DNA from 3 places in the Nocardioides sp. NPDC057577 genome. Region 1 is predicted to be linked to each of the others. Evidence: riboswitches for the same ligand, from Rfam matches in the RefSeq annotation. Region 1 holds a riboswitch; each other region holds the start of a gene.
What was found. Region 1 has a riboswitch for cobalamin ahead of ACFU7D_RS27190 (VWA domain-containing protein). Riboswitches for the same ligand answer to the same signal wherever they lie in the genome.
Positions count from the first base shown of each region.

Region 2: another riboswitch for cobalamin. It lies ahead of ACFU7D_RS15485 (ABC transporter substrate-binding protein); the one in region 1 lies ahead of ACFU7D_RS27190 (VWA domain-containing protein).
Region 3: another riboswitch for cobalamin. It lies ahead of ACFU7D_RS28515 (ribonucleotide-diphosphate reductase subunit beta); the one in region 1 lies ahead of ACFU7D_RS27190 (VWA domain-containing protein).

Region 1 is NZ_JBHVGB010000226.1:405-6,517, reverse strand. It holds partial or broken gene ACFU7D_RS27205 (SAM-dependent methyltransferase) at 1-237, shown strand, start outside; gene bluB (5,6-dimethylbenzimidazole synthase) at 237-854, shown strand; gene cbiE (precorrin-6y C5,15-methyltransferase (decarboxylating) subunit CbiE) at 851-2,095, opposite strand; cobalamin riboswitch at 2,112-2,253, shown strand; gene ACFU7D_RS27190 (VWA domain-containing protein) at 2,278-4,371, shown strand; gene cobO (cob(I)yrinic acid a,c-diamide adenosyltransferase) at 4,371-4,985, shown strand; partial or broken gene ACFU7D_RS27180 (cobyrinate a,c-diamide synthase) at 4,979-6,113, shown strand, end outside.
Region 2 is NZ_JBHVGB010000070.1:10,748-24,715, reverse strand. It holds gene ACFU7D_RS15505 (ABC transporter permease) at 1-61, opposite strand, end outside; gene ACFU7D_RS15500 (ABC transporter permease) at 138-1,181, opposite strand; gene ACFU7D_RS15495 (sugar ABC transporter ATP-binding protein) at 1,178-2,704, opposite strand; gene ACFU7D_RS15490 (NAD(P)H-dependent oxidoreductase) at 2,883-3,581, shown strand; cobalamin riboswitch at 3,605-3,792, shown strand; gene ACFU7D_RS15485 (ABC transporter substrate-binding protein) at 3,846-4,883, shown strand; gene ACFU7D_RS15480 (FecCD family ABC transporter permease) at 4,880-6,046, shown strand; gene ACFU7D_RS15475 (ABC transporter ATP-binding protein) at 6,043-6,804, shown strand; gene ACFU7D_RS15470 (peptidoglycan-binding domain-containing protein) at 6,826-7,245, opposite strand; gene ACFU7D_RS15465 (peptidoglycan-binding protein) at 7,260-7,715, opposite strand; gene ACFU7D_RS15460 (glycoside hydrolase family 16 protein) at 7,900-8,769, opposite strand; gene ACFU7D_RS15455 (hypothetical protein) at 8,985-9,158, shown strand; gene ACFU7D_RS15450 (amino acid permease) at 9,155-10,690, shown strand; gene ACFU7D_RS15445 (S1C family serine protease) at 10,700-11,842, opposite strand; partial or broken gene ACFU7D_RS15440 (Ig-like domain-containing protein) at 12,051-13,968, opposite strand, start outside.
Region 3 is NZ_JBHVGB010000266.1:85-4,849, forward strand. It holds partial or broken gene ACFU7D_RS28505 (ATP-binding cassette domain-containing protein) at 1-270, opposite strand, end outside; gene ACFU7D_RS28510 (FecCD family ABC transporter permease) at 267-1,241, opposite strand; cobalamin riboswitch at 1,382-1,565, opposite strand; cobalamin riboswitch at 1,655-1,873, shown strand; gene ACFU7D_RS28515 (ribonucleotide-diphosphate reductase subunit beta) at 1,998-2,996, shown strand; gene ACFU7D_RS28520 (ribonucleotide reductase N-terminal alpha domain-containing protein) at 3,011-4,708, shown strand; gene ACFU7D_RS28525 (hypothetical protein) at 4,728-4,765, shown strand, end outside.

The DNA.
Region 1 (6,113 bases):
ATGGCCGAGCTGGTGCCCTACTACGGCCCCGAGTGCCCGGTCGTGGTCGTCTACCGTGCCAGCCAGCCCGACGAGCTGGTCCTGCGCGGGACGGTCTCCACGATCGCCGACGCCGTCGAGGAGGCCGGCCTGCGACAGGCCGCCGTGATCCTCGCCGGGCCCGCGCTGGCCCGCGACGGGGGCGAGTCGTTCCTCTACGACGCGGCCCGCCCGCGAAACCTGGAGGCGCGTGCCTGATGGACCTCTACGACGCCATCAACCGCCGCCGGGACACGCGTGCGGAGTTCACCGGCGACCCCGTCGATCCTGCTGTGCTCGACCGGCTCCTCTCCGCAGCCCACGCCGCCCCGAGCGTCGGCATGTCGCAGCCCTGGGACTTCGTGCTCGTACGCGACACCGACCGCCTCGAGCGCTTCCACGCCCACGTCGCGACCGAGCGTGACACCTTCGCCGCGACCCTGGCCGGCGAGCGGGCCGAGACCTTCTCCAGGATCAAGATCGAGGGCATCCGCGAGTCCGGGCTGGGCATCGTGGTCGGCTACGACCCGACCCGCGGCGGGCCCAACGTCCTCGGCCGCCACGCCATCGCCGACGCCGGCCTCTACTCAGTCGTCTGCGCCATCCAGAACCTCTGGCTGGCGGCCACCGCCGAAGGACTCGGCGTCGGCTGGGTCAGCTTCTACCGTGAGGAGTTCCTGCGGGACCTGGTCGGCATGCCCGAGGGCGTACGTCCCGTCGCCTGGCTCTGCGTCGGGCCCGTCGCCGACCTCCCCGACGTCCCCGACCTCGAGCGCTTCGGCTGGCGCCACCGCTCGCCGCTCTCGACGGTGGTCCACGAGGAGAAGTTCGGCTAGTCCGTCAGTATCTCCGGGCCACTGACCGGATCGACACCTCGCGAGCGCTGGCGCGCGCTGTAGGACCACTGCACGACCGTGCGCTGGGGTGCCCAGCCGCGGAAGGTGCCGATCGCGTCGACGGACTCCACCGAGATCCGGGTCAGCTCGCCGCCCAGCTCGGCGTGCTGTCGCGCCAGGAGCTGCTCGGTCTCCAGCGTGACGCCGTGGACCACCAGGCGCCCGCCGGGGCGCAGGGCGGCGAGGCAGGTGTCGAGCACGCCGGGGCGGGTCGCGCCGCCGCCGATGAAGATCGCATCCGGGGCAGGGAGGCCGGCCAGGGCATCGGGTGCACGGCCCTCGACCACGTTCAGTCCCGGAACCCCGAGCCGGGCGGCGTTGCGGGCGATCCTGGCCGCCCGCTCGGAGCTGCCTTCGATCGCGGTCGTGGTGCAGGTCGGATGCGCCCGCATCCACTCGATCCCGACCGAGCCGGCACCGGCGCCGACGTCCCACAGGTGCGCCCCGGGCGTGGGGGCCAGTCGCGCCAGGGCCGAGGCCCGCAGGTCACGCTTGGTCAGTTGGCCGTCGTTCTCGAAGACGTCGTCGGGAAGACCCGCGGCCCAGCCGAGGAGTGAGGCGCCGACGCACTCGATGGCCACGATGTTGAGCCGCGGCGACTCGCCGGACCAGGTCGATGCCGTCGCGGAGCGCCTGCTCTCCGACTCCGCTCCCAGATCGCCCAGGTCGGTCATGGTCGAGGCTCCGAAACCGGTTGTGACCAAGAGCTCCGCGAGTGCGGCAGGAGTCGACTCGTCGGAGGAGAGCGCAAGGATCCGGCGGCCGGGAGCGAGCTCGCGCGCGACCAGTGACACGTCGCGGCCGACGAGGCTGACGACCACGCACGTCTCGGCCGCCCAGCCCATCCGGGCGCGGGCGAGGGCGACGGAGGAGACGGCCGGCTCGATACGTACGTTCTCCCGACCTAGGAGCGAGATCAGGGTCGTCCCGATGCCGGAGACCAGCGGGTCGCCCGAGGCCAGAGCGACGACGGGGGAGTCGTCCGGCAGCGACTCGAGGAGCGCCGGGAGCCCCTCGCGCAGCGGCGACGGCCAGGGCTCGCGCCGCTGGCCGGGGGCATCCGGGACGAGGTCGAGATGACGCTTGCCGCCGAGGAGGACGGCCGACTCCCGGATCAGCTGCTGGTGACGTACGGGGATCTCGTCCCAACCTCCGGCACCGATGCCCACCACGACGATCATGAGGCCAGACGCTACAGTGACCGCACAGGCGCGAGGTGCCCCGACTGGGGAGAATCTGGGAAGCCGGTGAGATTCCGGCACAGGCCCGCTGCGGTGAATCGAGCCCCCTCACGGGGACTCGACAAGTCCGAAGACCGGCCTCGCGTCCATCCATCCAACGCGATAGGGAGCGGGAGCCTCTCATGCCGGTGCACTACCCATTTTCTGCCGTCCTCGGCTGCCAGGCGGACGACCTCGACGACATGGGCCTCGCGCTCGTGCTGACCACCATCTCCCCGGAGATCGGCGGGGTACTGGTCCGTGGCGAGAAGGGGACCGCGAAGTCGACGGCCGTACGCGGTCTGGCGGCCGTGCTGCCCTCGATCTCGGTCTACGCCGGGGACAGGTTCTCGATCGACCCCGCCGACCCCTCCGCGGAGTCGCCGGACGGTCCCTTCGGGTCCGCCGCCGTCGTGGAGAGCCGGCCGGTGCGGCTGGTCGAGCTCCCGGTCGGGGCCACCGAGGACCGCGTCGTCGGCTCGCTCCATCTGGAGAGCGCGCTGTCGCGCGGCGCGGTCGAGTTCGAGCCGGGGCTGCTCGCGCGGGCACACCGCGGCCTGCTCTACGTCGACGAGGTCAACCTGCTCCACGACCACCTCGTCGACCTGCTGCTGGACGCGGCGGCGATGGGCCGGGTCAGCGTCGAGCGGGACGGCGTCTCGGTCGAGCACGCCGCCCGGTTCGTACTGATCGGCACCATGAACCCCGAGGAGGGCGAGCTGCGACCGCAGCTGCTGGACCGCTTCGGGCTCACCGTCGAGGTCGCCGCCCCCCGGGATCCTTACCTTCGGGCGGAGGTCGTACGCCGTCGGATGGCCTTCGACCTGGACGCGCCCGGGTTCGTCGAGCGCTATCTGGCCGCCGAGCGAGACCTGACCGCTCGGGTCTCCACCGCGCGCGCCCTCGTCGGGAAGGTCCGGCTCACCGCGCCGGGGCTGCTCAAGATCGCCGAGGTCTGCGCGGCGTTCGAGGTCGACGGGCTGCGCGCCGACATCGTCACCGCCCGCACCGCGGTCGCACACGCGGCCTGGGCCGGGCGCTCCGAGGTCACCCGCGCAGACATCCGCCGCGCCGCCCTGCTGGCCCTCCCGCACCGCCGCCGACGCAACCCCTTCGACGCTCCCGGGCTCGACGAGGACCTGCTCGACCGCATCCTCGGCGACGAGGAGCTGCCGCCCGAGCCGCCGGAGGGCGGGGACTCGGATGAAGGTGGCGCTGACGACTCTGTTGGTCTCGACACGCCTCCGCCTAGCGGCTCCGGCGGCTCGACCAGCGATGGGGACGGCTCGACCGATCAGCCACCGTCGGTCGAGCCCGCGAGCGAAGCGAGCGGTGTCGAGACCAACACAGCCGATGACGCACCCGACCAGCCACAGAGTCCCTCCGCTCCCGCAGGCGAGTCCGTCACCGCCGCAGCCCCGGCCTACCGCCCACGCCTCCTGACCGTGACGGGCCTCGGTACGGGCCGCACCGGCGGCCGGAGCAAGGCGATCGGCAGCAGCGGCCGCCGGATCGGCGCCAGCGTCAGCACCCGCGGATCACTCCACCTCGTCGAGACGCTCAAGGCGGCCGCAGGCAAGCAGAGCGCCCGCTCGCGCACCTCGGCCAAGGTCGAGCTGCGCTCCGAGGACCTGCGGACCGCGATTCGCGAGGGCCGCGAGGCCAACCTGGTGCTCTTCTGCGTGGACGCCTCCGGCTCGATGGCCGCGCGCAAGCGGATGGCGCAGGTCAAGGCCGCGGTCCTCTCGCTGCTGCTGGACGCCTACCGGCGCCGCGACAAGGTCGGGATGATCACGTTCCGCGGTGAGGGCGCCGAGCTGGTGCTGCCGCCGACGAGCTCGGTCGACCTCGCGGCGGTCCGTCTCGACGAGATCCCCGCCGGAGGACGTACGCCGCTGGCCGAAGGCCTCCTCGAGGCCGCCCGCGTGCTCCAGCGCGAGCACCTGCGCGACCCCGATCTGCGGCCGCTGCTGGTGGTCGTCACCGACGGTCGCGCCACTTCCAAAGCCCACGGGAAGGGCGCGGTCGCGCGCTCGCAGCAGGCCGCCGCGTACGTCGCCGGTCTCGGTGTCACGACCGTCGTCATCGACTCCGAGAGCGGGCCGATGCGGCTCGGGCTGGCCCGCCGGCTGGCCGAGCACCTGGGCGCCGAGCACGTGCCGGTCGCCGAGGTGAGCGCCGAGGCGCTGACCTCCGCGGTGCACGGCTACACCACCAGCGGGAAGGGAGCAGCCTGATGCCCAAGGGACAGCCGCTGAACGTACCCGACGACGGGCTCACCACCCGCCAGCGCCGCAACCGGCCGCTGGTGATGGTCCACACCGGGCCGGGCAAGGGGAAGTCGACGGCCGCCTTCGGGCTCGCGCTGCGCGGCTGGAACCAGGGCTGGCGGATCGGGGTCTTCCAGTTCGTGAAGTCGGCCAAGTGGCGCATCGGCGAGCAGACCGTGCTCGAGCGCCTCGGGACGCTGCACGAGGAGACCGGCGAGGGCGGGCCGGTCGACTGGCACAAGATGGGCTCGGGCTGGTCCTGGAGCCGCAAGCAGGGGGAGGCCGAGGACCACGCCGCGGCCGCCGCCGAGGGCTGGGCCGAGATCAAGCGGTGCCTGGCCGCGGAGACGTACGACCTGCTGGTCCTCGACGAGTTCACCTACCCGATCAAGTGGGGCTGGGTCGACGCCGAGGAGGTGGCCTCCGTGCTCTCCGAGCGGCCGGGGCGCCAGCACGTCGTGATCACCGGCCGCGATGCCGACCCCGCCGTGCTCGAGGTGGCGGACCTGGTCACCGAGATGACCAAGATCAAGCACCCGATGGACGCCGGCCAGAAGGGCCAGCGGGGCATCGAATGGTGACCCTGCCCCGGCTGGTGGTCGCGGCTCCCTCGACAGGGTCGGGGAAGACGACGATCGCCACCGGGCTGATGGCGGCGCTGCGTTCCGCCGGGCACGAGGTCAGCGGTCACAAGGTCGGCCCGGACTACATCGACCCGGGCTACCACGCGCTCGCCACCGGGCGGCCGGGGCGAAACCTCGACCCTCATCTGGTGGGGGAGTCGCGGGTCGTGCCGCTGCTCCTCCACGGCGCCGCCGGGGCGGACGTGGCGATCATCGAAGGTGTCATGGGCCTCTACGACGGCCGCCTCGGCACCGACGGCTTCGCCTCCACCGCCCATGTCTCCTCGCTGACGTCCTCGCCGGTGGTCCTGGTCCTCGACGTCGCCCGGATGTCCCGCTCCGCCGCCGCGATCGCCGCCGGGATGGCCGCCTTCGACCCGTCCGTACGCATCGGGGGAGTCGTGCTCAACCGCTGCTCGCCCGGGCGGAACGCCGAGGAGATCCGGCGAGCGCTGGAGCAGGTCGGCCTGCCGGTGCTCGGTCTCCTGCCGCGTGATGAGTCGCTGGCCACCCCGTCGCGCCACCTGGGGCTCGTCCCGGTCGCCGAGCGCGACGAGTCGGTCGCGCTGATCGAGCGGCTGGGTGAGCAGGTTGCCGCCCACCTGGACCTGGGTGCCTTGCTGGAGGTCGCCCGTTCGGCGCCCGGGCTCGATGATGCTCCGTGGGATCCGTTGCTGGCGTTGCGCGAAGCCGACCGTGTTGGTTTCGACACGGCGTCGTTCGTACCTCACGACGCCGGCTCAACCAGCGGGCCCACCGCTGGGCGTGTCGAGACCAACACAGTGCGTCCCGTGATCGCGGTCGCGGGTGGGCGGGCGTTCACGTTCCGCTACCCCGAGACCGAGGAGCTCCTGGAGGCGGCAGGCTGCGACGTACGCTCCTTCGACCCGCTCACCGATCCCGCGCTTCCCGAGGGGACGAGCGGGATCTACCTGGGCGGAGGCTTCCCGGAGATGTACGCCGCCGACCTCGCCGCCAACCACAGCCTCCTCCGCGACCTCCGGGCCGCCGTCGAGGCCGGGACCCCGACGGTCGCCGAGTGCGCCGGGCTCCTCTATCTGGCCGAGTCCCTCGACGGCGTATCGA
Region 2 (13,968 bases), on a different contig from region 1:
ACGGCTTGGCGTGGGCGGCGTACGTCCTCGTCGGCGCCTTCTCAGAGGCAAGGAGGCTCATGCCGCCACCTCCGTCGAGGGGAACGAAGCGTACGGACGTGGCGGCCTGAGGCTTGTTGCCGTTCGCTGGCGCTCACTCATGATTCTTCCCTCTCTGCGAGGAGCTTGTCGTGCTGACGGCGCGCGAAGTAGCGGTCCAGGACGATCGCGCCGATGATCAGCGCGCCGACGACGGCCTGCTGCCAGAAGTCGGGGATGCCCAGGACCGGGAGCGCCCGGTTGATGGTGGTGAGGAGGTACGCCCCCAGCGCTGCCCCGAGGACGGTGCCGCTGCCACCGAAGATGGCCACACCGCCGACGACCGCGGCGCCGACCGCCTCGAGCTCGATGCCCTGGCCGACGCCGGAGCTGATGGTGCCGTAGCGGGAGACGTACAGGATCCCGGCGAGGCCGGCGAGCGCACCCGAGGTGGCGAACGCCTGCAGGACCCGGCGCTTGTCGCGCAGCCCGTAGAGGGTGGCGGCGTCGGGGTCGGAGCCGATCGCGTAGAACTCGCGGCCGGCGCGCGTGGAGCGCATCAGGTAGATCACGACGGCCAGCAGCGCGAACGAGATCCAGGCGAGGTTGGGGATGAACAGGAACGACCCGGTGCCGAAGTCGAGCAGCCCGGGCGGGATGTCGGAGGCGTTGATCCGGTCGCTGCCGGCCCACTCGAGCATGATCCCGCGGTAGACGTAGAGCGTGCCGAGGGTGATGACCAGCGCCGGTACCTTGGCGAAGGCGACCAGCGCCCCGTTGACCAGGCCGAGCACGGCGCCCGCGGCGACGGCGATCAGGACGACCACGATCACCGGGAGCCCGGTGTCGAGGAAGAGCCGGCCGGCGAGGTAGGCGGTGAGGCCCAGCGTCGAGCCGACGCTGAGGTCGACGTTGCGGGTGATGATCACCATCGCCTGGCCGATCGCCAGGCAGACGAGGATCGCGGGAGTCAGGGTGAGGTCGCGCCAGCCGTCCGTGCTGAACAGGAAGTTGGGGTTGACCGCAGTGGTCACCACGAGCAGGAGGATGAAGGCGATGGCGATGCCGGTCTCGCGCTGCTTGAGAAGCCAGGTCAGCCGGTTGGCTGCTCGGTGGCGTGGCTGCGGCGCGGCCGGAGCGGGCGCGTCGAGCGTGGTGGTCATGATGCCTCGCTGATGTTCAGGGTGGTGGAGTGGTGGGCCGTCGCCGCGCGCATGACGGCCTCGGGGGTCGCCTCCTCACGGCTCAGCTCGGCCGTCTGGTGGCCTTCGCTGAGGACGATCACCCGGTCGGCCATGCCGAGCACCTCGGGGAGCTCGGAGGAGATCATCAGGATCCCGAGACCCTCCTGGGCCAGGGACGAGAGCAGCCGGTGGACCTCGGACTTGGTGCCGACGTCGATGCCCCGAGTGGGCTCGTCGATGATCAGCACCTTCGGCCGGGTCGAGAGCCACTTGGCCAGGACGACCTTCTGCTGGTTGCCGCCCGAGAGGGTGCCGGCCAGGGTGTCGAGCGTCGCGGCCTTGACCTCGAGCCGGGCGGCCCAGTCGGCGGCCGAGCGGTTCTCGATACCGCTGCTGATCAGCCCGGTGCGAGCGAGCCGGCCACTCATCGGCAGCGTGATGTTGCGCGAGATCGGTGCGTCCAGGACGAGACCGTGCTGGCGACGGTCCTCGGGGACGAACGCCAGACCCATCTCGATCGCCCGCCTCGGGTCACCCGGCGGGACCGGGCGTCCGTCGAGGACGACCTCGCCGCTCTCGTAGGGGTCGACGCCGAAGATCGCCTGAGCGACCTCGCTGCGCCCGGCACCGACGAGGCCCGCCAGGCCGACGATCTCACCTTCGCGGACGGTCAGGCTGATGTCCTGGAACAGTCCCGTGCGGGTGAGGCCCGTGACCTCGAGCAGTGGCTTGCCGACCGTGGCCTCGAGCTTGGGGTAGAGGTCGGAGACCTCGCGTCCGACGAGCCGCTGGACGATCTCGTCCTCGGTGACCTCGGAGATGGGGTCGGTGGAGATGTAGGCGCCGTCGCGCATCACGGTGATCGTGTCGCAGAGCGCGAACACCTCGTCGAAGCGGTGCGAGATGAAGACGACGGCGCAGCCCTGGTCGCGCAGCGTGCGCGCCACGGTCATCAGCCGGTCGACCTCGTTGCCCGAGAGGGCAGCGGTCGGCTCGTCCATGATCAAGACCTTGGCGTCGAGCGAGAGCGCCTTGGCGATCTCGATCAGCTGCTGGTCGGCGATGGAGAGGCCTTCGGTCGGCCGGTCGGGCTCGATCGGGACGCCGAGCCGGGCGAAGAGCTCGACGACCTCGGTGCGCATCGCGGCGCGGTCGATCTTGCCCCAGCGGTTGGTCGGCTGGCGCCCCATGAAGATGTTCTCGGTGACGGAGAGGTCGGGGAAGAGGGTCGGCTCCTGGTAGATGACCGCGACCCCGGCCTGCTTGGCGTCGGCGGTGTTGCGGAAGTCGACCTGCTCCCCGGCGAGCAGGTAGTCGCCCGCGTCACGGCGGTAGAGCCCGGCGACGATCTTGACCAGGGTCGACTTCCCGGCTCCGTTCTCCCCCACGAGCGCGTGGATGGATCCGGCCTCGACCCGGAGGCTTCCGGACCGGAGGGCGCGTACGGGGCCGAACGACTTGGCCACGTCCCGCAGCTCCAGTGCGGCGGGTGTGTCCGGCATGGGCAGCTCCTCGAATTGAAAGGTTTCAAGCCTGGTTTACGCTAGTGATGGCAATCACATACGTCAACACTCTGAGGCCGCTAATTTGAGCGAGATCCGGACTTTGTCATCAGACCGTGTCGGCGCCGGCCTGTCTCCAGGCGGGAATCCCACCGCGTCAGACGGCGTTCAGAGCCCTATGCACGCACTCTGGGTATGGGCACATCCGCACGCGGCATCACTCAACGGACGGCTGCGCGAGGTCGGCATGAACGCCCTCGGCACAGCCGGCTGGAGCGTCGACGAGATCGACCTCTATCGAGAAGGTTTCAATCCACTTCTGGTGGAGCGCGGCGAGGCTGATGTACGCCACCACCAGGACCGGCTACGGGAGGCCGATCTGCTGGTCGTGCAGTTCCCGCTGTGGTGGTATTCGGTGCCCGCCATCCTCAAGGGCTGGATCGACCGCGTCTTCGAGTCGGGGTTCGCCTTCGACGTACCGGATCCGGAGACCGGCAAGCCGCTCAAGTACGGCAAGGGCGGCCTGGTCGGCAAGCGCGCGCTGACCGTCGTCACCGCCGGCGACCGGGCCGCGACCCTCGGTCCGCGTGGGATCAGCGGCGACATCGAGGACGTCCTGTGGCCACTGCTGCACGGCACGTTCTGGTACACCGGGATGGACCCGCTGCGACCGCACCTGATCACCGACGCCGACACCATGAACCCGCAGGTCATGGCCCGGATCGAGGCCGACCTGACCGTACGTCTCGAGGGCGTGATGACGGAGCCGCGGATCGACTACCGGCCCATGGCCGAAGAGCACTACGACCACACGATCAGGCTCCACGACTCGGTCGCACCCGGGGAGGACGGGCTGAGCGCCCATCGCGAGGGCTGAGGCCACGCGCGGGCGGAGCCGCCTGCTACGGTCTTCTGGCCAGCCGCTCGGGACGTAGTCCCGGCACGGGAACCCGGTGAGAGTCCGGGACTGACGCGCAGCGGTGTGGGTGACGGACGGGACACTGTGCCACTGGGCCCTCGGGCCTGGGAAGGCGTCTCGCGCCGGTCGATCCCGAGTCCGAAGACCTGCTGGCCCTGCAGCACACCGCTGCCGGTCAGCACGGGCGACGCGCACCAGCCCGCGACCCGCTCGAGGACCGACGTGCATCCCTCCCGCACCATCCGAACTCTCACCGCGAGCACCGTTCTGGTGCTCGGCTCCACGCTGGCCGGCTGCGCCGCCGACCAGCCCTCCGGCACACAGCAGGCGGCCGCCGGCACCGCCGGCTTCCCGATCACCCTGACCAACTGCGGCCGCGAGATTACGCTCGAGGCACCGCCGGAGCGCGTCGTCTCGCTCAACCAGGGCTCCACGGAGATCCTGCTCTCGCTCGGCCTGGCCGACCGGGTCGTCGGCTCCGCGACCTGGACCGACCCGGTGCTCGACTGGCTGGCCGCGGCCAACGAGGACGTGCCCCGGCTGGCCGAGAACGCGCCCTCCTACGAGCGCGTCCTGGAGACCGAGCCGGACTTCGTCACAGCCTCCTTCGCCAGCACTCTGGGCGAGGGCGGGGTGACCACACCCGAGAACCTGGAGAAGCTCGGCGTGGGCTCCTACCTCTCCCCCGCCGAGTGCCTCAAGGACAACGAGGGCGACGACGACGGCACCCGCCACGACGCCCTCGAGATCGAGACCATCTTCGGCGAGATCACCGACCTGGCGCGGATCTTCGGCGTCCCCGAACGGGGCGAGGAACTCGTCGCCGACCTGTCGGAGCGGCTGGAGAAGGCCCGGGCCGAGGCCCCTGCCGGCGAGGTGAGCGCGATGTACTGGTTCGCCAACTCGGAGTCGCCCTACCTGGCCGGCTGCTGCGGCGGCCCCGGGATCATCGGCCGCACCCTCGGCGTGGAGAACGTCTTCGACGACACCACCGACGAATGGCCGCAGATCAACTGGGAGACCGTCGCCGAGCGCAACCCCGACGTCATCGTCCTCGGCGACCTGACCCGCAAGAGCCAGACCGCCGAGACCGCCCGCGCGAAGATCGACTACCTGAAGACCAACCCGGTCACGTCGCAGATGGAGGCGGTGAAGAACGACCGCTTCGTGACTCTCTCCGGCGCCGAGCTCAACCCGTCGATCCGCACCGTCTACGCCGTCGAGAACGTCGCCGAGCAGCTCGCCGACCTCGGCCTATGAGACTGCGTACGCCGGGCTCCGATCAGCCGAAGCGTCACCCCGGTCGGCCGACTTGGCACGGCGATGACGTCTCGGCCGACGTACGTGACATCTCGACCGACGCACGTGACATCTCGACCGACGCGGGCGACGCCTCGGCCGACGGACGTGACGCCTCGGCGATCGGGATCACCGGCGTCCTGCTGGTCGCGCCCTTGGTGGTGCTGGCCTCGGTCGCGGGGGCGATCACCGTCGGGCCCTCCGACCTGAGCGTCGCCGACGTCTACGGCGTCGTGGCTAACCGGGTCGGCCTCGGCTCTTCCGACCTCACCCTGCTCCAGCAGAGCATCGTGTGGGACCTGCGGCTGCCACGTACGCTGCTGGCGGGGATCTGTGGAGCGGGACTGGCGATCTGCGGGGTGATCCTGCAGTCGCTGCTGCGCAACCCGCTCGCCGACCCGTTCGTGCTCGGCATCTCCTCAGGAGCCTCGACCGGCGCGGTCTCGATCGTCGTGCTGGGCGTCGGATCGGGCGCGATCGGGCTCTCCACCGGGGCGTTCGCGGGAGCGCTCGTGTCGTTCGCGCTCGTGCTGCTGCTGGCCTCGCTCGCCGGCGGCACCACCGACCGGCTCGTCCTGGCCGGCATCGCCGCCACCCAGCTCTTCTCGGCGCTCACCTCGTTCATCGTGTTCACCGCGGCCGACGCCGAGCAGACACGCGGGGTGCTGTTCTGGCTGCTCGGGTCGCTCTCCTCGGCGAGCTGGACCGACGTCCTGGTCTGCGGGGTGATCGTGCTCGGCGGACTGCTCTGCTGCGTCGCGGGCGCCGGCTGGCTGGACGCGTTCGCCTTCGGCAACGACGCGGCGGCCTCCCTCGGAGTCGACGTCGGCCGGATCCGGGCGGTGCTCCTGGTGCTGACGGCGCTGATGACGGCCGTCATCGTGTCCACCTCCGGCGCGATCGGCTTCGTCGGGCTGGTGCTGCCGCACCTGGCACGCGCACTGGTCGGCCCCGGACACCGGCTGCTGCTCCCGGCGACCGCGCTGCTCGGCGCGATCTTCCTGATCTGGGTCGACACCGCGGCCCGGACCGTGATCGACCCCGAGGAGCTCCCGGTCGGGGTGGCGACCGCGCTCGTCGGGGTGCCCGCCTTCGCCCTGGTGCTGATGAGAGCCCGCCGGTGACGGCGCTCGAGGCAGGGCGGGTCCGATGGGCTCCCCGTGGGCGCCTCGTCGTCGACGACGTCTCCCTCCAGGTCGAGGACGGCGTCACCGTCGGGCTGCTCGGGCCCAACGGTTCCGGGAAGTCCTCGCTGATCCGCATCCTGGCGGGGCTGCGGCCCGCGGACTCCGGGGACGTGCTGCTCGACGGCAGCCCGCTCGCCGGCATGTCCCGGCGCCGGCTGGCGCGACGGCTCGCGGTCGTCGAGCAGGAGCCGGCGACCAGCCAGGACCTACGGGTACGCGACGTCGTCGCGCTCGGCCGGATCCCGCACCGCCCGGCCTGGGCGCCCGACAGCGCCCACGACCGCGCCGTCATCGTGGAGGCGGCCACCCACGCCGGCATCGCCGACCGCCTCGACCAGCGCTTCTCGACCCTGTCGGGCGGCGAGCGGCAGCGTACGCAGATCGCTCGGGCGCTCGCCCAAGAGCCCGAGATCCTGCTCCTGGACGAGCCGACGAACCACCTCGACGTACGCCACCAGCTGGCCCTGCTCGCGCTGGTCCGCCGGATGCCCACGACCTGCCTGGTCGCACTGCATGACCTCAACCTCGCCGCCACCTACTGCGACCAGGTCTTCGTGCTCTCCCAGGGCCGCGTCGTCGCCGGCGGGGCGCCCGCGCAGGTGCTCACCGAGGCCCTCATCGCCGAGGTCTACGGAGTCCGCGCCCGGGTGCATCACGACGAGGGCGTCGTCATCCGTTTCCTCGGCCCGGCGTGATGATCAGCCGGTCGAAGCGACTCAGTAAGGAATCCGAGCACAGCCGTAATCGAACGGGTACCGCATCTTACGATCGCTGGCCGGGCCGAACACCCCGTCCACGTCGCTTCCGGTGAAGCCGAAGCGGTTGCTCTGCAACCACTTGACGGCGCTCACCGTGCCTGGGCCGTAGGCGCCGTCGAATCCACCGCTGTTGATGACGTACCGCGCCGCCGCCGTACTGCTGTAGCACAGCACTATGGCCTTCTGAAGCGCTTCAACCGCGCTCTTCGCCCCCGCTCCTGGCCCCATGTAGCACGGCATCGGCTTGGGCAGGGCAGCACCCTCGATCGTCTCGGATCCCGTGCATGGGCCGTACGCCTGGGCGGGCTGGGCTCCAACAGTCACGAGTCCGCCGGGTAGCAGAACTGCCAGCAGAGCAGCCGCCATCATCCTGCGCATACCGTTTTCCCGCATCAGACCCAGACCCACTGGAAGCTCGCGGCCGCGCGCGTCTCACAGCCGCGGTACCTTATGTCGTCGTTCCATGGCCAGGTCATGGCCTTGCTGGTGTTCGGGCCGAACAGGCCGTCCTGCTCGAGCCCGTGACGACCCTGGGCCACCTTCACCGCGGCCTTGGTCGCGTCGCCGTAGATCCCGTCGACGTCAAGGTTGCGCCCGTAGCACTGGTTCAGCGCCCGCTGCAGGGTCTTGACGGCGTTGCCCGTGTGGCCCGGGTTCAGGAAGCACAACGGCGTGTTCCCGTTGTTCGAGTCCTTCACCATCGCCATCCGGTAGTCATAGTTGTGATAGACCCACCCACTCGCACTGCCGTTGCACACGCCCGCAGCCGAAGCCGGGGGCGAGCTGACGACGACGCTCGCACCGACAACCGCCAGCCCGGCGAGCGCGAAAGTGAGCTTTCTGTTCAATGATCTGAGCAACATTCCTCCTGTGATCAAGATCGGACGGCTCAGGCTGACAGGACCGGGTGAGCTCTCAGACCCGTACCGAACCCGTAGTGCTCGGGCGCCGGCCGAGACAGAAACGACGGGACGTTCTTGTCGGTCTACCCGCGGGTAACCGACCGGAACGTCCCGTCGTATCCAGGGGGACCTAGAGCTGAGAGTCGTAGACGCGTACGTAGTCCACGACCATGCTCTGCGGGAACTGGGTCGTGCCGTCGGGGTTGCCGGGCCAGTTGCCGCCGACCGCGACGTTGAGGATGAAGAAGAACGGCTGGTCGAAGACCCAGGGGTTGGCGCCGGTGTTGGCCGTGGTGAAGGTCTGGTAGGCGACCCCGTCGACGGACCAGGTGATCGAGCCGGGCTGCCAGTCGACCGCGAAGGTGTGGAAGGTGTCGGCGAAGGACCAGCCCTGCGGGTGCATGTACTGACCGGTGATGCCGTTGCCGCCGGAGTAGCCCGGGCCGTGCAGGGTGCCGTGGACCAGGTGGGGCTCGTAGCCGACGTTCTCCATGATGTCGATCTCGCCGGAGGCGGGCCAGCCGACGTTGTCGAACTGGCCGCCCAGCATCCAGAACGCCGGCCAGATCCCCTGGCCGCGCGGGATCTGGATACGCGCCTCCAGGCGACCGAACTTCGGCTGGACCTTGCCCTTGGTGGTGAGCCGGGCCGAGGTGTAGCCGCTCCCGCTCTGCCGGGCGGTGATGACCAGGTTGCCGTTGCCGTCGAGCGCTGAGTTGTCGCGGGAGCTCGTGTAGGTCTGCAGCTCGTTGTTGCCCCAGCCCCCGCCTCCGGTCTCGAAGTTCCAGTTGGCGCCGTTCGGGGCACTGCCGGCGGGCCCGTCGAACTCGTCCGACCAGGTCAGCGCGGCCGCCTCGACCTCTCCGGTGCGGGTCGCCGAGCCGCCGGCGTCGGGGCTGGGCACGGCGGCCGGCGCGGCCAGCGGTGCGACCAGGACGAGAGCCAGAGCGGCGGTCGCCGTGAGTGTGGTGCGGATGGTGCGGATCCTCGAGCTACGCATCGAAACGCTCCTTCATGGGGGTTAACTGTAAGGCGACCTTACTGTTATTTGCCGTGCGACGGAACGGAAACGCCGGGCGACGTCCGGTCACCGCGAGAACACGCTCGATGCGCTCTAATTGATCCCCGGAGCGGGGCCATCGGGGGCCCTGCCCTGCAGGTGAGGTGATCGCATTGGCACGGGATCCATACAGGCCACGGACGCCGATCATCGGCATGACGATGGTGTTCCTCGCGTTGGCGATCGTCGGGGTGACGGCGTACCTGCATCTCGGCTGGTGGTCGCTGATCGGCTACGCCGTGGCGGCGGCCGTCGCCGTGGTCGGCGGGTGGCTGCTGTTCAAGGACGTGCCCGAGCCACCGCACTCCGGACCGGGAGCGAGCCGATGACCGACACCGACGACCAGACCAGCGGCCAGACCAGCGGCCAGATCAGCGGACTGACCGACGAGGACGAGGGCTACCACAAGAGCCTCAGCCCGCGGCAGCTGCAGATGATCGCGATCGGCGGCGCCATCGGCACCGGGCTGTTCCTGGGTGCGGGCGGCCGCCTCCGCGAGGCCGGGCCGGGCCTGTTCCTCGTCTACGCCTTCTGCGGGGTGTTCGTCTTCCTGATCCTGCGGGCGCTCGGCGAGCTCGTGCTGCACCGACCGTCATCGGGGTCGTTCGTCTCCTACGCCCGGGAGTTCCTCGGCGAGCCGGCCGCGTTCGCCGCCGGCTGGATGTACTTCCTGAACTGGGCGATGACCTCCATCGTCGACGTCACCGCGATCGCGACGTACATGCACTTCTGGGGCACCTTCGAGGTCGTCCCGCAGTGGGTGATCGCGCTGATCGCGCTCGCGGTCGTGCTCTCGATGAACCTGATCTCGGTCAAGCTCTTCGGCGAGCTGGAGTTCTGGGCGGCGCTCATCAAGGTGGTCGCGCTGCTGGGCTTCCTCGTGCTCGGGACGATCGTGCTCGCCGGAGGCAAGGAGCTCAACGGCCAGGAGACCGGGATCGGGATGGTGATCGACAACGGCGGGCTCTTCCCGGTCGGCGTGCTCCCGCTCGTCATCGTCATCTCCGGCGTCGTCTTCGCGTACGCAGCGGTCGAGCTCGTCGGCACCGCCGCCGGCGAGACCGCCGAGCCGGCGAAGATCATGCCCCGGGCGATCAACTCCGTCATCGCCCGCATCGCGGTGTTCTACGTGGGCTCGCTGGTGCTACTCGCGCTGCTGCTGCCCTACACGTCCTACCGGGCGGACGAGAGCCCGTTCGTGACGTTCTTCGACCAGCTCGGGATCGCGAACTCCGGCACCATCATGAACCTCGTGGTGCTGACCGCGGCGCTCTCCTCCCTCAACGCCGGCCTCTACTCGACCGGACGCATCCTGCGGTCCATGGCGATGAGCGGGAGCGCCCCGACCTTCACCGGTCGAATGTCGAGGAACGGCGTTCCGTACGGCGGGATCCTGCTCACCGGCTGCATCACGCTCCTCGGCGTCGGCCTCAACGCGATCGTGCCGGGCCAGGCGTTCGAGATCGTGCTGAACATGTCGGCGCTCGGCATCATCGCGTCCTGGGCGACCATCGTGATCTGTCAGATCCAGCTCTACCGGCGCTGGAAGAAGGGCTTGATGTACCGGCCCGACTTCCGGCTGTGGGGATCCCCGTGGACCGGCTACGCCACCCTCGTGTTCCTCGCGACCGTGCTGGTCCTGATGGGCTTCGACTATCCGATCGGCACCTGGACGGTCGCGACCCTGGTCGTCATCATCCCGGCGCTGATGATCGGCTGGCGGCTCGTCCGCGACCGCGTCCAGCAGATCGCCGTCGAACGCGAGGGCTACACCGGTGCGATCCCGATCAGGGCGGAGCGTCCGATCTCCGACGAGGCGACAGGCGGCGGCCCCCGCGACGACGAGGGACCGCGCAGCTGATCCTCGCGGTCAGGCGACCGGCCCCTCGCCGAGCGTCACGGTGGTGGTGTGGGCCTCGCCGGCGGCATCGGTCCAGCTGAGCGAGATCTCCTCGCCGGGCTCGTGGCTGCCCAGGACCGAGGTGATGTCCTCGATGCTAGCCACGGCGGTCCCTCCGACGGAGGTGATCGTGCTGCCCGCGGTGACCCCGGCCGCCTCGGCGGCGCCGTCCTCGACGACACCGACGACCAGCGTCGACCTGGTCGTGTCGACCTGCACCCCGAGCGCGGCCGCCGAGCCGCCGATCTCGACGTCGCCGGACTCCTCCCCCGCCAGGATCTGGGCGGCGATGTCGAGCACGGTGTCGATCGGGATGGCGTAGCCCGAGATCTCGGCCGATCCCGAGGTCGCGGCGACGTTCATCCCGATGACCTCGCCGTCCTCGTCGAGCAGCGCACCGCCGGAGTCGCCCGAGACGACATCGGCGTCGGTCTGGATAAGGTCGCTGAGGTCGGAGGCGGTGCCGTCCTCGTTGTTGACGGTGATCGCGGTGCTCGGGTCGGTGACCGTGCCGTCTGCGGCCGAGAGCGAGCCCTGGCCCTCGGCGTTGCCGACAGCGGTGACCTCCTCGCCCTGGGTCGCCGCGTCCCGGTCGGTCGCGACCGTCGAGAGGCCCGAGGCGTCCTCGAGCTGCAGCACCGCGACGTCACGGACGTCGTCGTAGCCGAGGACCGTCGCGGCGTACGTCTCCCCGGTGCTCGGGTCGGTCACGGTGATCGACGTGGCGCCCTCGACGACGTGGTGGTTGGTCACCACGATCCCGTCGCCGGTGATCGTGAGTCCGGTGCCCGCCCCCTGCGCGGAGCCGTAGCCGACCGCGGTGTTGATCAGCACCACGCCGGTCGACTCCGCGTCGGTCGCCGGCTCGGAGTCGACGGTCGCGGTCGAGGTGCCGAGGCTCTGCCGGTAGGGGTCGACGATCCCGCCGCCATAGGCTCCGCCGTAGCTCTCGGCGGAACCGCCGTAGCCGTACCCGGGACCGGACTCGGCTGCGTACGTCCTGGTGGCGCCGACCGCGGCCACCGCGAGGGCCGGGGTGGCGATCGGGATCGCGACGAGCGGGATCGCCGCAGCGGCGAGCAGTGAACGGCGGATACGGCGGGAGCGGGACATCGGGTCCTCCTTGAGGCGGTTGATGCCTCAAGATTCCGCCCAGGTGCTGTGGACTTCCTGTGAGGAAGGCACGGACTGGCTGGGAAAAGTCAGTAGGAGCCTCAGCGCCCGGATCCGCGTCCGTGACCGTGTCGACGGCGCGGCGGCACAGTTCTGCGTCGTCTGGTCTCCTCCAAGTCGCCCCACGGCTCACGCCGGGACCGACGTGTCAGCCCTGGCGGCGGAACCTCCCCGCCACCATCAGCCCGCCGACGATCACCAGGCCGAGACCGAGCCCGAGGAGCGCGGCGAGGAAGGTCGGCGATCCGGTGTTGGGCAGGACGCCGCCGTCGTCGCCGTCGTTCCCCATGGAGGAACCGGGGCCGTCGGTGCCGGCGCCGGCACAGGCGACCTCGATGTCGACCGCGTCGGAGGCCGGCGAGGTGACCGTCCGTCCCGCTGCCCCGGCGATCCCTCGGGCCGCGCCGCCCGCGGGGACCGAGACGGCCTGGGTCGCGGTCAAGGTGTGCTCGCCGCAGGCGAGCGCGGGCAGTGTCGTGGACCAGGTGCCGTCCTCGCCGACGGGAACCGTGTCGACGTCCTCGCCGTCGACCTGGACGGTCACGGTCGCACCGGGCTGGCCGGTGCCGGAGACCGCCGGGGTGTCGTCCACGTTGTCGCCGTCCTGGGGCGAGGTGATCACCGGTGCCGGCGGCGTGACGGTGAAGTCGACCGTGGTCGCCGGGCTGGCGTTACCCGCCGGATCGGTCTGGACGGCCTCGACCGTGTGGTCGCCGACCGCGAGCGGGTCGGTGACCTCGAGGGACCAGGTGCCGTCGGGCTGGACGACCGCGGTGCCGATCTCCCGACCGTCGATCTCTACGGTCACGGTCGCGCCCGGCTCGCCGGTGCCCTCGATCGTCGGGGTCGTGTCACCGGTGGAGTCGCCGTCGGTCGGCGAGGTGATCTCGGGCGCCTCGGGAGCGGTGGTGTCCACGGTGATGATCACTGCGTTCGACTCGCCCGAGGTGTTGCCCAGCGGGTCGGTCGCGGTCGCGGTGATCGTGTGGTCACCGTCCTCGAGGGGCTCGGTCGGCGTGAAGGTCCAGGTGCCGTCCGGGTTCACCGTCGTCTCCCCGACCGGGTCGCCGTCGATGATGACGGTGATGGTGTCACCGGGGTTCCCGGTGCCCTCGATGGCAGGGGTGTCGTCGTTGGTGCTGTCACCCGACTCGGGCGAGGTGATCACCGGCGCGTCCGAGGAGGCGTCGACGGTGAAGCTCACCGGCTCCGAGACCTCGGAGGTGTTGCCGGCCTCGTCGGTCTGGGTCGCGGTCACCGTGTGCTCGCCGTCGGCGAGCGGCTCGGTCGGCGTGAACGTCCAGGTGCCGTCCGGGTTCACGGTGGTCTCGCCGACGACGTCGCCGTCGATGGTGACCTCGACCGTGGCGCCCGGCTCACCGGTGCCGGTGATCGGCGGTGTCGTGTCGCTGACCGTGCTGCCGTCGGCCGGGCCGGTGATCACCGGTGCCTCCGGGGCGGTCTGGTCCACGGTGAACGTGACCGGGGAGGACGGGTCCGAGACGTTGCCGGAGTCGTCGGTCGCCGTGGCGGTCGCGGTGTGCGGCCCCTCGTCGAGCGGGTCGGTGAGGATCAGGCTCCAGTTGCCGTCGCCGTCGACGGGAGCGGTGCCGACGACGGTGCCGTCGATCGTCACCTCGACCGTGCTGTTCGGCTCCGCCGTACCGCTGACGGTCGGCGTCGGGTCGGCGGTCGAGGAACCGTCGGCCGGCGAGGTGATCACCGGTGCCTCCGGGGCGGCCGCGTCGACCGTGAAGGTCACCGGGGCCGAGGGCTCGGAGACGTTGCCGGCCTCGTCGGTCTGCGTCGCCGTCACGGTGTGCTCACCATCGGCCAGCGGCTCGGTCAGCGGAAGCTCCCAGATGCCGTCAGGGTTGACCGTGGCCTCACCCACGACCTCGCCGTCGATCGTCACCTCGACCGTCGCGCCCGGCTCACCGGTGCCAGTGACGGTCGGGGTGTTGTCCGAGGTCGTGGAGCCGTCGGCGGGTGAGGTGATCACCGGAGCGTCCGGTGCCGTGGTGTCGACCGTGAAGACGACCGGGGCCGAGGGTTCGGAGACGTTG
Region 3 (4,765 bases), on a different contig from region 1:
CCGGCGGGCGCGTTCGCGCGAGCCGATCCGGGAGATCTCCTGGAGCCGGCCGGAGTCGTCGGTGAGGTGGGCCTGTCCCGTGCTCGGCCGCAGTACGCCGGCCAGGATGCGCAGCAGCGTCGACTTCCCCACCCCGTTCACGCCCACGATCCCGAGGCTGGTCCCCGCAGGTACGTCGAGGTCGACATCGCGCAGCACCTCACGCTCGCCCAGACGGGCCCCGACCCCGCGCAGCCGCAGCACCGGCCCCGCGCCGCCGCGCCCACTCATCGCTCACCACCGAACCGGTAGCGGCTCCGGCCCATCAGCAGCAGGAAGAGCGGTGCACCGACGACGCCGGTGACCACCCCCAGCGGGATCTCCTGCGGTCGGGCCACCATCCGCGCGAGCACATCGACCCACAGCAGGAAGAGCCCGCCGCCCAGCGCCGCGACCGGGAGCACCACCCGGTGCCGGGCCCCGACGAGCAGCCTGGCGGCGTGCGGCACGATCAGGCCGACGAACCCGATCCCGCCGCTCACCGCGACCAGCACCCCGACCAGCACCGAGAGGCCGACGAACAGGGCGCCGCGCAGCGCCGCGACGTTGACGCCGAGCGCTGCCGCGGTCTCCGGCCCGGCGGCGAGCGCGTCCAGCCACCGGTGCAGCGCCAGCATCCCGGCGGCAAGCACGAGACCGACGATCGCAGGCACCCACAACTTCTCCCAGCTGGCGCCGCCGACGCTGCCGAGCATCCAGAACATCACCGAGTTCGCGGCCCGCGGGTCGTCGCTGGCGAAGACCAGGAAGGAGGCGATCGCGGAGAGCCCCGAGGAGAGCACCACCCCGGAGAGCACCAGCCGGATCGGGGTCAGTCCGCCCTGCGCGGTCGCCACCAGCCAGACCAGCAGCGCTGCCCCGATCGCTCCGAGCAGGGCACCGGTCGAGACCGCGTAGATCCCGAAGCCGACCAGGGCGCCGGTGGTGATCGCCGCCGTCGCCCCCACGGCTGCACCGGAGCTGATGCCGAGCAGGAACGGGTCGGCCAGCGGGTTGCGTACCAGGGTCTGCATGCCGGCGCCGGCGACGGCCAGCCCGGCGCCCACGACGAGCGCCATCAGCGCGCGCGGCAGCCGCAGCTCCCACACGATCACGTCCCATCTCCCGGTGGCCTCCCCCTCGAGCCGGTCGGTGACCGTGGCGACGACCTCGGTCAGCGGGATGTGCTCGGAGCCGAACGCCAGGGACGCCACCACGCTCATCGCCGAGGCGAGCAGCAACCCGGCCACCAGCGGTAGGAACGGGACGCGTCGTCTCCCGGCACGAGCACGGGCGCGAGCACGGGCACGGTCTTCCACGGCGGTCGGCCTCTCAGGTCCTCTGGACCCTGGTCGCGAGGGCCGTGACGTACATCTGAGCCGACAGGTTTTCGGACTCGGGTTCACCCGGCGAGGCCGCCTTCCCAGGGACTCGTCCCCAGTGGCTTCTCAGCATCGCCGTCGCCCTCACCGCTGCGCGCCAGTCCCGGATTCACACCGGAGTTCCCTGGCATCCATCAGGATGCGTTCGACTCGGCGCCGAGGCTAGCACGGGTCGCCGAACCGGTGCCGGGGATGTTTCCGACGACACGGCGAAGCACAAGATCTAGGAAGTTGCATTGGTGTAATTCCCGCATATAGTGGTCCTCGCAGCTGGTTCTCCTTCCTCGGCGACGGGGCGGGAGAGGCAAGAGGGAACCCGGTGTGAGTCCGGGACTGCCCCGCAGCGGTGAGTGGGAACGACCGCCGTCACGAAGCACTGGGAGCAAGCCATGCTCCTGGGAAGCGACGGCCACTAGGACCGAGCACGATGACGCCCACGAGTCCGAAGACCTGCCAGTGCCCACCTCATGGTGGGGTCCGCGACCTCGAGGGAAGGTCAGGGGATCGAGCGTACGACGCCGTCCTCTCCTGCCCCGGCACGGATGCACGAGACATCCAGCGGGCCGCGGGGCCCGCCTGAACAAGGGGGCATGGGGCTTGATCGACACCGAGGGTCTACCGATCCGCACGGAGAAGTCGGCGTACGTCTTCGACTATCCGATGGCCGAGGACCTGGCCAAGAAGCAGCGGAGCATCTTCTGGACGGCCGAGGAGATCCCGGTCGAGAACGACAAGCAGGACTTCCTGGTCAACATGACCGACGCCGAGCAGGCCGCGGTCAAGACGACGCTGAAACTGTTCACCATCTACGAGCTGATCCTCGGCGGCGAGGTGTGGGGCGACCGGCTCTTCCACTCCTTCCCGCGGCCTGAGGTCCAGATGATGACCAACGCCTTCTCGTTCGCCGAGCTGAACATGCACGCGCCGTTCTACGCCAAGCTCAACAAGACCCTGATGATCGACACCGAGGAGTTCTACGACTCCTACAAGAACGACCCGGTGCTGGCCGAGCGGATCGCCTTCGTGTGGGACGCGATCGCCGACGAGGACCTGCTCTACGCGCTGAGCGTCTTCACGCTGATGGAGAACTGCGTCCTCTACTCCAACTTCGCCTTCCTCAAGCACTTCCAGTCCGGCGGGAAGAACCTGCTGCAGAACGTGATCAGCGGCATCAACTTCTCCGCCCGCGACGAGAACCTGCACGCCACCGGCGGCGCCTGGCTGTTCAACACCACCCTGGACGAGTACGCCGCCACCGTCCCGGCCGACAAGTTCGAGGCCGAGCGCTCCGACCTGTTCGAGCGCGTCCGCGGCGTCGCCGAGCACCTCTACGCCCACGAGGCCCGGATCGTCGAGATGCTCTTCGCCCACGGGCCCATCACCGGCATCGACCAGGCCGACCTGGAGGCCTTCGTGAAGTCCCGGGTCGACATGACGCTGGAGAACATGCGGATGGAGCCGCTGTTCGGGGTCGAGGACAACCCGATCGCCGAGTGGTTCTACAGCGGCATCAACGGCACCCAGTTCCACGACTTCTTCCAGGTCACCGGCAACGAATACAACCGCAACATCGGCGAGACGGAGTTCAGCTTCTAATGAGTAACAGCCTGATGAGTGACAACAGCTGGGAAGCACTCTCCGCCGAGCGCAAGGCGCTGCAGGCTTCGGGCACCGTGCCCGCCTTCATGACCACCGCGGGCTACGCGATGTTCAAGGCCAAATACACCGTGGCCGACCAGAGCGTCCGGGAGCGCTACGAGACCATCGCGGCCACCGCCGGCGACCTCGCCGACGAGATGTACCCCCGCGAGGACGGCGTCTCCTGGCAGGAGCCGTTCTTCGAGGCGATCTGGAACGGCTGGCTCTCGCCGTCGACGCCGGTGCTCTCCAACCTGGGCACCGACCGCGGCCTGCCGGTCTCGTGCGAGGGCTCCTACGTGGAGGACTCGGTCTGGGGCTTCTACGAGACCCTCAAGGAGGCGGCGATCCTGTCGCAGAACGGGTTCGGCACCTCGGCCTACCTCGGCGACGTCCGGCCCCGGGGCGCGAAGTTCTCCGACAACGGCAAGGCCAACGGCGTGGTCCCGGTCTTCTGCAACTTCGTGGAGATGACCAACCAGATCAGCCAGGGCGCCACCCGGCGCGGCTCCTGGGCGGGCTACCTGCCGGTGGACCACCCGGACTTCTACGAGCTCGCCGACCTGATCTTCCGCGAGCCGGCCAACAAGAACATCGGCTGGATCTTCAGCCAGGCGTTCATCGACCGGATGCTGGCCGGCGACAAGGACGCGCTCGAGCGCTACCAGCGGGTGCTGAAGATCCGGGTGGTGCTCGGCAAGGGCTACATCTGGAAGGTCGACACCGTCAACGCGGCCCAGACCGAGTCCTACAAGGCCAACGGGCTGGAGAACAAGGCCTCCAACCTGTGCTCGGAGATCACCCTCTTCTCCGACGAGGACCACTCCTACACCTGCGTGCTCTCCTCGCTGAACCTGTCGACCTATGACGAGTGGAAGGACCAGGACACGGCGTACGTCGCGACCGTCTTCCTGGACGCGGTCGCCGAGGCGTTCCTGCGCAAGGCCCGCACGATCCGTGGTCTGGAGCGGGCGGTGCGCTACACCGAGAAGGCCCGCAGCCTGGGGCTCGGCGTGATGGGCTACCACGACTACCTGCAGAAGCAGCGGGTGCCGTTCGAGTCGGACAAGGCGGCGGCGCTCAACAAGGACATCTTCGAGCGGATCTCGTCGAGCGCGGACGCCGCGTCGAGGTGGATGGGCTCGGCCGCGGGCATCCCGGAGTGGTGCGTCGGGCGGCGCAACTCCCACCTGATGGCGATCGCGCCGACGATGAGCACCGCGGTGATCGTCGGCGGCACCAGCCAGGGCATCGAGCCGTACGTCGCCAACGTCTGGAACCAGACCACCTCGGCCGGTGAGATGCCGCGAGCCAACCAGAACCTCGTCGAGGTGATGAAGGAGCGCGGCGTCTACGACCAGGAGCACATCTCCGACATCATCGACAACGGCGGTTCCGTGCAGCACGTCACCTGGCTCGACGAGCACGAGAAGGACGTCTTCAAGACCGGCTACGAGATCGACCAGGAGATCCTGCTCGCCCGGGCCTCGGACCGCCAGGCCTACATCGATCAGTCGCAGTCGCTGAACCTGTTCTTCCAGGCCGACGCGACGCCTCAATACATCAGCAAGATCCACAAGCTCGCGCTGCTCGACCCGAACATCAAGAGCCTGTACTACCTGCGCTCGCGGGCCGGGATCCAGGCCAGCAAGCAGACCCGCACCAACTGACCCAGTTCGACGGAGAGGCATGAGCATGAACGAGAACCCGACCACTGAGGCCACCGA